2 regions of the Paenibacillus sp. J22FR83 genome follow, and region 1 is predicted to be linked to the other one. Evidence: predicted binding sites of a transcription regulator. Region 1 holds the regulator's gene; the other holds the start of a gene.
What was found. The regulator NrdR, encoded in region 1, represses ribonucleotide reductase genes. The targets are predictions, from matches to a motif close to AACACNATATATNGTGTT.
Positions count from the first base shown of each region.

Region 1 (4,357 bases):
AAGCAATCCTCTTCATCCCTGAAAACATGCCTTATGACTACTATTCCAAAGAATACGAGAAAGGCCTTGAGCTTTATGCTAACGGCGTTCTCATTATGAATAAATGTGCGGACCTGCTTCCTGATTACTTCTCCTTCGTAAAAGGGATGGTTGATTCCGAAAGTTTGTCACTCAACATCTCCCGTGAGATGCTGCAACACGATCGTCAGCTTAAATTAATTGCGAAGAATATTTCCAGCAAAATCAAAGGCTCGCTTCAAAGCCTCCTGAAGGACGAGAGAGAGAAATACGAGCAATTCTACAAGTCCTTCGGCAGACAGCTTAAATTCGGTGTTTACAGCGACTACGGCACGCATAAAGAGCTTCTGCAGGATCTATTGATGTTCTCCTCCTCCAAAGAGAAACAACTTGTTACATTGGACGAGTATGTTGCGAGAATGCCAGAAGATCAGAAGTACATTTACTATGCTTCCGGTGAGTCCATTGAACGCATTGATAAACTTCCACAGACGGAACTTGTCACCGATAAAGGCTACGAGATCCTTTACTTCACAGATGATATTGATGAGTTCGCGATCAAGATGATTATGACCTACAAAGAGAAGGAATTCAGATCAGTATCAAGCGGGGATCTGGGTATTGATGTAGAGGATAACGCCAACGATTCTGAGTCGGATAAAAAGGAAAATCAAGACCTTTTCGACTACATGAATGGTTTATTGGCAGGCAAAGTATCAAGCGTCAAAGCTTCCAAGCGTCTGAGAAAGCACCCAGTATGCTTATCCACAGATGGCGATGTAACCATCGAAATGGAAAAAATCTTGAACGCGATGCCGAATAACCCGAACGTTAAGGCAGAGAAAGTATTAGAAATCAACGTTAACCATGACGTATTTGCTTCCTTGAAGGATGCTTTTGAAAAGGATAAAGAAAAATTGAATCTCTACACAGCGCTCTTGTACAACCAAGCTCTTCTCATTGAAGGCCTGCCGCTGCAAGATCCGGTTGAATTCACGAACGATATTTGTAAAATCATGGTGTAATCCTTTGCATGTAGGCACTGCAACTTCCCTGTTGCGGTGCTTTTTTACGTAAGACGTATGTATGTTAGCACATATGCTTAGGACGCATCCGAAGGCGTTGCCGGTTCATCCGCCAGATATGCGTGAATAGCCTCTGGTCGATTATAAACATATGCGAGTAAACGAGCCTGATCAAGACCAAGCGCCTCTGCTACCTTAACAATATCCAATTCGTGTGAAATTTTACTTAATTTTGCGCTTTTGACGGACATATGCTTCAACCATCCTTCGAATTAATGTAATTAATAGCACGTTAAACCGAACATGTGATATAGTTTTCATAAGACGTTATCGGTTGATAAGGGCAAAACCGCTGAAAAGTGGTGACGCAAAGCTAAAGGGACTAAATTGGCAATGATATCCCATACCCCAATCCAATATGTCAGCCAGCTACCGCCTCCATCCGATAATGGCAGTTCGACAAAGGAGGAATTTCAACTTGAATAAAATGGTCATTGACGGCAATATGAACACAGACGTAAAACACTTAATCGACAACTTGCATCTACCTGATGATAGTATTATGGACATGTTCTCTTTTTCATTCAGTGGTAACGTATTAACATGCGATGAAGCCATCCGATTTATTCATTTTCTTCGAAGTGAATTGGACAAACGCACTCAATAACCGAATTATGCCTTATCGCTTTCAAAAATACAGTCGGTTGATGTCATTAGAATAATTTTTTTTCAAATACTCATGAGGGCGCGTCATGATTGACTTTCTCTGATGAAACAACGAAAGACAGCGCATTTGGCGCTGTCTTTTATTTATTTTTTGTCACATTTCGAAAAAAAACAAATCAATTCGTGTCACCATCTAATTGTCCCAAGCAAACTAGCTATTTCGAACATAATATATATGAAATACTAGGATTACTAGAGTAACACACAACTCTCCCTGAAAGGAGGACAACCATGAGCGAACACTTGATTCCCCTTCATTTAACGGCGACTAGTGTCGTGACAGGAAGTATTACGACTACAACGACTACAACCCTTATTCCAGCTGTCAAACGTTTCACGGCCAATGTCGTATTGGGAAATATTCTTGGAGGCGTGACGACGATCCTTTCCTCCAGCTTTCGAGATGACACAGGAGCTAACTTGGCAGCCAATAGCCTGACGGTTCCCGGCAGCAACGGGTATTACAATGTATTCGTGAATGGTGCCCTTCTCTTAGGCTACTTAACGACATTAACGACAGCTAGTTTAGTGATAAACACGGGACTCACTATTGGAGTGACAGTCTGCTTAGAAACATTATCGTTCACTGCTTCCTCCTCCTCTACCTCAACAACGAACAATTTGGTCGTGACGACAACAATTAATACGTATTAGCTCATAAGGTTAAAAGTAAACCAACAAATATAAAGCCGCGCCGCCTCATGAAATCATCCATGAGACAACGCGGCTTCTATTTCGAACATATGCTGCTTATTTATCGCGGAGCAGCCCGACGTCATGCTTTCCCAATATTTGCGTTAACTCCTTCAAAAACATGTTAATGTCTTTGAACTGCCTATATACAGAGGCGAAGCGAATGTAGGCCACTTCATCGACGGGGTACAATTGCTCCATCACAATTTCACCAATGCCAAGGCTATCGACTTCAGCATGTGCTGTCGTACGAAGCTGCATTTCGACTTCGGAGACGAGCATCTCTAAACGCTCCATGGAAACGGGCCTTTTTTCACAAGCACGAATTAAGCCACGTAAAATTTTCTCTCGACTAAATTCTTCCCGGCTTCCATCTTTTTTAATCACAATTAGCGGTGTTTCTTCTACCATTTCGAAAGTCGTGAATCTTCTCGCGCATTTCTCGCACTCACGGCGCCTCCGAATGGATTTATTCTCATTGGCAGACCTGGAATCAAGCACTTTCGTACCAGAATGGTCACAGAATGGGCATTTCATTCGCTTTCATCTCCTTTCTCACTTGGAAATATCATTACCAGATGTTACATGTCTTGAAGTTCGAGGTTCTGCACACAATAGATTTACCAACCGACAAGGAGGTGAACAGACATGAGTTCAAACAAAAGCAGTAATACTTTAGTCGTTCCACAAGCTAATGCAGCCTTGGATCAGTTGAAGTACGAAGTAGCTCAAGAGCTTGGTATTGCTATCCCACAAGATGGCTACTATGGCAACATGACTTCTCGTGACACTGGCTCTATTGGTGGAAGCATTACTCGTCGCCTGGTGCAAATCGCAGAACAATCTCTAGCAGGTCAATTCAAGTAATCTTGAAGAACACACGCTAATGACTCTGCAAAACAGGAAGTATTGGACTTTGCGCTCCATTCGGAGCTAGTCCAATGCTTCTTTGTTTTATTCGGAGCTAAACGCCTTCACCTTGCCATTGTTCCGTGTAAAGATTCGTGTACTTCTCATAATAATAGAGAACACGTTGCACATAATGACGAGTTTCACCGAAAGGGATATCACGGATCTTATCTTCCGAACCGTCCCAGACGTTGTTATTTTTCCACTTATTCACATTACCTTGACCCGCATTATACGCTGCGATGGCGTAGACCAAATTCCCATTATAATGCTTAATTAACCAATTTAGATACCATGATCCCAAATAAATATTAATATCGACACGAAGCAAATCTTCTTGTGTATGAGGCCCTAAATTCGAGGATTCAACAATCCAATCAGCGGTGTCTGGCATCAACTGCATGAGCCCTACTGCGCCTTTGTTTGATTCTAAATGATATTTATAATTCGTTTCGACGCGAATAATGGCAGCAATAAGAAAAGGATCTACATTGTGTTTCGCCGCGCTTTGCTTAATCTCCTGCTGATAGTAGATGGGATATAGCTTTCTGCCTATAATTGCGCTATTCATGAAGAGAATCATGACAAATGCGATCAACAGAAGAGCAAACATTCGTTTTTTTCGAAAGAACGTCATGCCAATCCCTTCCCTACCCAGAACAGCTCCACCCTCATGTTGGTTTCTTCCCAAGTCCCGCTATTATCAATTACGATATCGGCGAACTTTCGTTTCTCCTCAATTGACATCTGTGCGTCCAGTCGAAGCTGGGCCGTCTCTTCGGACAAGCCATCTCGCTGCATCAGACGTTCCAACTGCATGTGACGCGGAATATAAACAACCATGATCTCCTCAAACATCGAGACCAAATTCGATTCTATGAGTAAAGGAACATCGACCACCACCAGCTTGGTGGGGTAGTCCCGTTCATACAAAGTCATGAGTTCACGCATTCTCGCCCGGATGGGGGGATGCAGTATGCCTTCTA
Region 1 covers NZ_JCAUAM010000010.1:293,283-297,639, reverse strand. Annotated here, with positions in the region: gene htpG (molecular chaperone HtpG) at 1-1,043, shown strand, start outside; gene AC58PV_RS19650 (hypothetical protein) at 1,121-1,294, opposite strand; cyclic di-GMP riboswitch class I at 1,376-1,480, shown strand; gene AC58PV_RS19645 (hypothetical protein) at 1,522-1,710, shown strand; gene AC58PV_RS19640 (DUF4183 domain-containing protein) at 2,001-2,423, shown strand; gene nrdR (transcriptional regulator NrdR) at 2,520-2,999, opposite strand; gene AC58PV_RS19630 (alpha/beta-type small acid-soluble spore protein) at 3,111-3,329, shown strand; gene AC58PV_RS19625 (lytic transglycosylase domain-containing protein) at 3,427-4,008, opposite strand; gene coaE (dephospho-CoA kinase) at 4,005-4,357, opposite strand, start outside.

Region 2 (4,357 bases), on a different contig from region 1:
TGTTTGAGGTTTTACTTGATGCTTGCACAGAATATTGCTATCATAGCCATAATACAAAAGCAAAGGTGTGGTCACTCATGGGAAACAGGGCCTATAACTTTAACGCAGGGCCTGCGGCTTTACCTCTCGAAGTACTTCAGAGAGCACAAGAAGAGTTTGTTGATTTTAAAGGCATTGGCATGTCCATCATGGAAATTTCTCACCGTAGTTCGGAATATGAGCAAGTGCACAATGAAACACAAGCGTTGTTGAAGCGTATCTTCGGTATTCCAGATGGTTACCAAATTCTTTTCTTAACGGGCGGAGCGAGCTCTCAGTTCTCCATGATCCCTATGAACTTCTTGAAGCCAGGCAAGATTGGCAGCTACGTTCTGACAGGCGCTTGGGCTGAGAAGGCTGTACAAGAAGCGGCACTCTTCGGAGAAGTTTCTCTTGCGGCAAGTTCGAAAGAACAGAAATTTATGAAAATTCCAGCACTAGATGAAATTAAGCTAGATCCCAATTCAGCTTATTTACATATCACATCCAACGAGACGATTGAGGGTGCACAATTCCAAAGCTTCCCGGAAACAGGCAACATTCCTTTGATCGGTGATATGTCCAGTGATATCTTGAGCCGGCCAGTTGACGTTTCGAAATTCAGCATGATCTATGCAGGAGCACAGAAGAACCTTGGACCGTCTGGTGTGACTGTTGCGATTATCAAAGACGATTTGCTGGTTGATTTGCCCAAAACAATCCCAACCATGATGCGTTATGAAACGCATAGCAAAAATAATTCCTTGTACAATACGCCACCAGCCTATTCCATTTATATGGTGAATCTCGTATTGAAATGGATTGAAGAGCAAGGCGGATTGACGGTTATTCAGAAGAATAATGTGGAAAAATCTGGCCTTATTTATAGCGCAATTGATAGCAGCAATGGCTTCTACCGTGGACCCGTAGATCTAGGAAGCCGTTCTGCAATGAATATTACGTTCCGCTTGCAAGATGAAGAGCTGGAGAAGAAGTTCATTAAAGAAACCGAGCAGCAAGGGTTCGTTGGATTGAAAGGTCATCGCAGTGTCGGTGGTTTACGTGCTTCCACGTATAACGCTGTTCCGTATGCATCATGTAAAGCACTCGCTGATTTCATGACGGATTTCCAAAAGCGCAACAGCTAATCCAATCCAAAAGCTATTCATGGCACCCTCGTGTGCGCGTGAATAGCTTTTTTTGGTTTTGAGGCATATTGTTTCGAACGAAAGCTTAAGAAGCCTCTAGGGGGTCGCTGAGACGGTTTGAAGACGGTGAATGGCGGGTAAGATAGAACTAGATCTAGTAGAGGAGAACGGCTCTAGTCATTTCGACATATTCGAAAAAATCAAGTAAAAATCGAAAATATTTTTTCTAAACCCATCGAGCCACGCCCCGCCTAGGATCTGGTGTTTTGGAATTGTAAATAGGTCGTTTTGCTCGTTGACAAACACAATATATTGATATAAATTTGAATCTATCAACTAGATGTCGTGATAAAAAGCGCATTGCGAGATTGCTAGCCGAAGGCTCAAATCGAGCCGAAAATGGAGTGAAACCGCAGGTTTCAAGCCTTTTTAGACCACTTACGGAGTCGTAAATGAAATGCAGATTCTGTCGATTCATGAGTAGATGAACTCGCGAATGACAGACGATAGAATTGGTATCTTTACTACATATAGGTTGCTCGCTAGTGATGGCACAAGATAGAGAGAATTGACAATGATAGGAGACGGAAGCTATGTTGATTGCTTACGATTCGAAGACTGGAAATGTTCGCCGTTTTATTGCGAAGCTCCAGATGCCCGCGGTACAAATAGAGGAAGCGATGACGATGGACGAGCCATTCGTACTCGTGACGTATACAACTGGTTTTGGACAGATTCCTCCCAAGGTAGCTTCTTTCCTAGAAAGTAATTCCTCTCGTCTTCAAGGCGTAGCAGCAAGCGGCAATCGCAACTGGGGAGACGGCTTCGCCAAAAGCGCAGATACGATCTCAGCACTTTATGATGTTCCCGTTTTAACGAAATTTGAATTATCCGGCACTAAAAATGATGTAGAACGATTTGTTCAGGGGGTACAAGCAATTGCGGCACATTGAACTTAATAATGAATTAATGCAACGCGGTACGGATGGTTTTTTTCAATTAGAGAAGGATAAAGAAGCTGTTAAGGTGTTCATTCAGGAAGTCCACAGCCGAAGCCTAACATTCCCCGATACCTCTTCGAAGGTTCGTTATATGATCGACAACAACTTCTATGAGAACGTTTATGACAACTACACAGAAGATGAAGTAAACAGCGTATATCAAGTAGCACATGACAATCAATTCGAGTTCGCATCGTATATGGCAGCTTCGAAATTTTATACAGACTATGCTTTGCGCAGTGATGATAAGACGTTATACCTGGAGCATTTCCCTGATCGCGTAGCGATCGTAGCCCTGTACTTAGGCCGCGGAAACGCAGAAACCGCACGCGTGCTTGCCCTATCCATGATGGAGCAACGCTTGCAGCCAGCGACACCTACGTTCTTGAACGCAGGCAAGAGCCGTCGCGGTGAATTAGTATCGTGCTTCTTATTAGAAATGGACGATTCCTTGAATTCCATCAACTATGTATTAGCAACGTGCATGCAGCTTTCCAAAATTGGCGGCGGTGTAGCCGTGAACTTGTCGAAGCTTCGTGGGCGCGGTGAAACGATCAAAGGCGTTGAGGGCGCAGCGAAAGGCATTATTCCTGTTCTTAAGTTAATGGAAGATGCGTTCTCCTATGCGGATCAAATGGGTCAACGCAAGGGCTCAGGCGCGGCGTATTACAACATTTTTGGCTGGGACGTTATGGAGTTCCTAGATAGCAAGAAGATTAACGCGGATGAGAAATCCCGTTTGAAAACTCTTTCCATTGGACTTATTATTCCTAATAAATTTTATAAGCTGGCGGAGGAGAATAAACCTCTACATATTTTCGCGCCTTACACTGTTTTGCAGGCCTATGGCAAGCATATGGATGATCTAGATATGGATGAAATGTACGATGAACTTCTAGCGAACCCGAAGGTAAAGAAAAAAGTAATCATGAATGCTCGTGATATGCTGACCAAAATTGCGACAACTCAACTGGAATCCGGTTATCCATATATGATGAATCGTACGAATGCGAATAAGGATCATGCTCTGAAGGGGATTGGGACGATCAAGATGTCCAATCTATGTACAGAGATTTTCCAATTGCAGGAAACGTCCGAAATCAATGATTATGGTCAAGAAGACACCATTCTTCGCGATATCTCCTGTAATCTAGCTTCCATGAATATTGCCAATGTCATGGATCGTAAAAAGCTGCGCGAGACCGTGCACGAAGGCATGATCGCCTTAACTTCCGTGAGTGATATGACGACGATCCATAATGCGCCAGGTGTTGCCAAAGCGAACCGTGAGCTGCACTCTGTCGGTCTTGGCGTGATGAACTTGCATGGTTATTTGTCCAAGAACAAAATTGCTTACGAGAGTGCCGAGGCTAGAGATTTCGCTCGCACCTTCTTCGCAGCGATGAATTTCTATTCCATCGAGAAAAGTATGGAGATTGCCAAAGAATCCGGGCAAACGTTCGAAGGCTTTGAGCTATCGGAGTATGCGAATGGGAACTATTTTACCCGTTATATCGAAACAGATTACCGTCCACTGTCAGACAAAGTGAAAGCATTATTCGAAGGCATGCCGATTCCATCGCCTAGCGATTGGAAAGCTTTGCAAGCGGACGTTCAGAAACACGGTCTGTATCATGCGTATCGTTTGGCTGTAGCGCCGACGCAAAGTATCTCGTATATTCAAAATTCAACGTCCAGCGTGATGCCGATCGTTGAACCGATTGAGACGCGTACGTATGCGAATTCGACTACGTATTATCCGATGCCATTCATGGCACGTGACAATTTCTTCTACTATAAATCTGCCTATCAAATGGATCAATTTAAGATTCTTGACCTCATCTCGGAAATTCAGACGCATGTGGATCAAGGGATCTCGACCATTTTACACGTAAATAGTGATGTCTCGACAAGACAACTTGCTAGATTATACCTGTATGCGGCACACAAAGGACTTAAATCGCTCTATTACACACGAACCAATCAGCTATCCGTTGAGGAATGTGTAAGCTGCTCCGTATAATGAGGAAGGGGACTACCATTCATGACAAGTGCACCAACCATCAATAAACCCATCGTCAAAAAAGCGGTGAACTGGAACCGTCCGGATGATGATTTTACAATAACGTTCTGGAATCAAAATATTATGCAATTCTGGACAGATGAAGAAATTCCGTTGTCGGATGATAA
Region 2 covers NZ_JCAUAM010000015.1:220,504-224,860, reverse strand. Annotated here, with positions in the region: gene mug (G/U mismatch-specific DNA glycosylase) at 1-7, shown strand, start outside; gene serC (3-phosphoserine/phosphohydroxythreonine transaminase) at 78-1,166, shown strand; gene nrdI (class Ib ribonucleoside-diphosphate reductase assembly flavoprotein NrdI) at 1,760-2,119, shown strand; gene nrdE (class 1b ribonucleoside-diphosphate reductase subunit alpha) at 2,106-4,190, shown strand; gene nrdF (class 1b ribonucleoside-diphosphate reductase subunit beta) at 4,212-4,357, shown strand, end outside.
Region 2: the regulator NrdR is predicted to act here: its motif matches at 1,468-1,485, upstream of nrdI (class Ib ribonucleoside-diphosphate reductase assembly flavoprotein NrdI).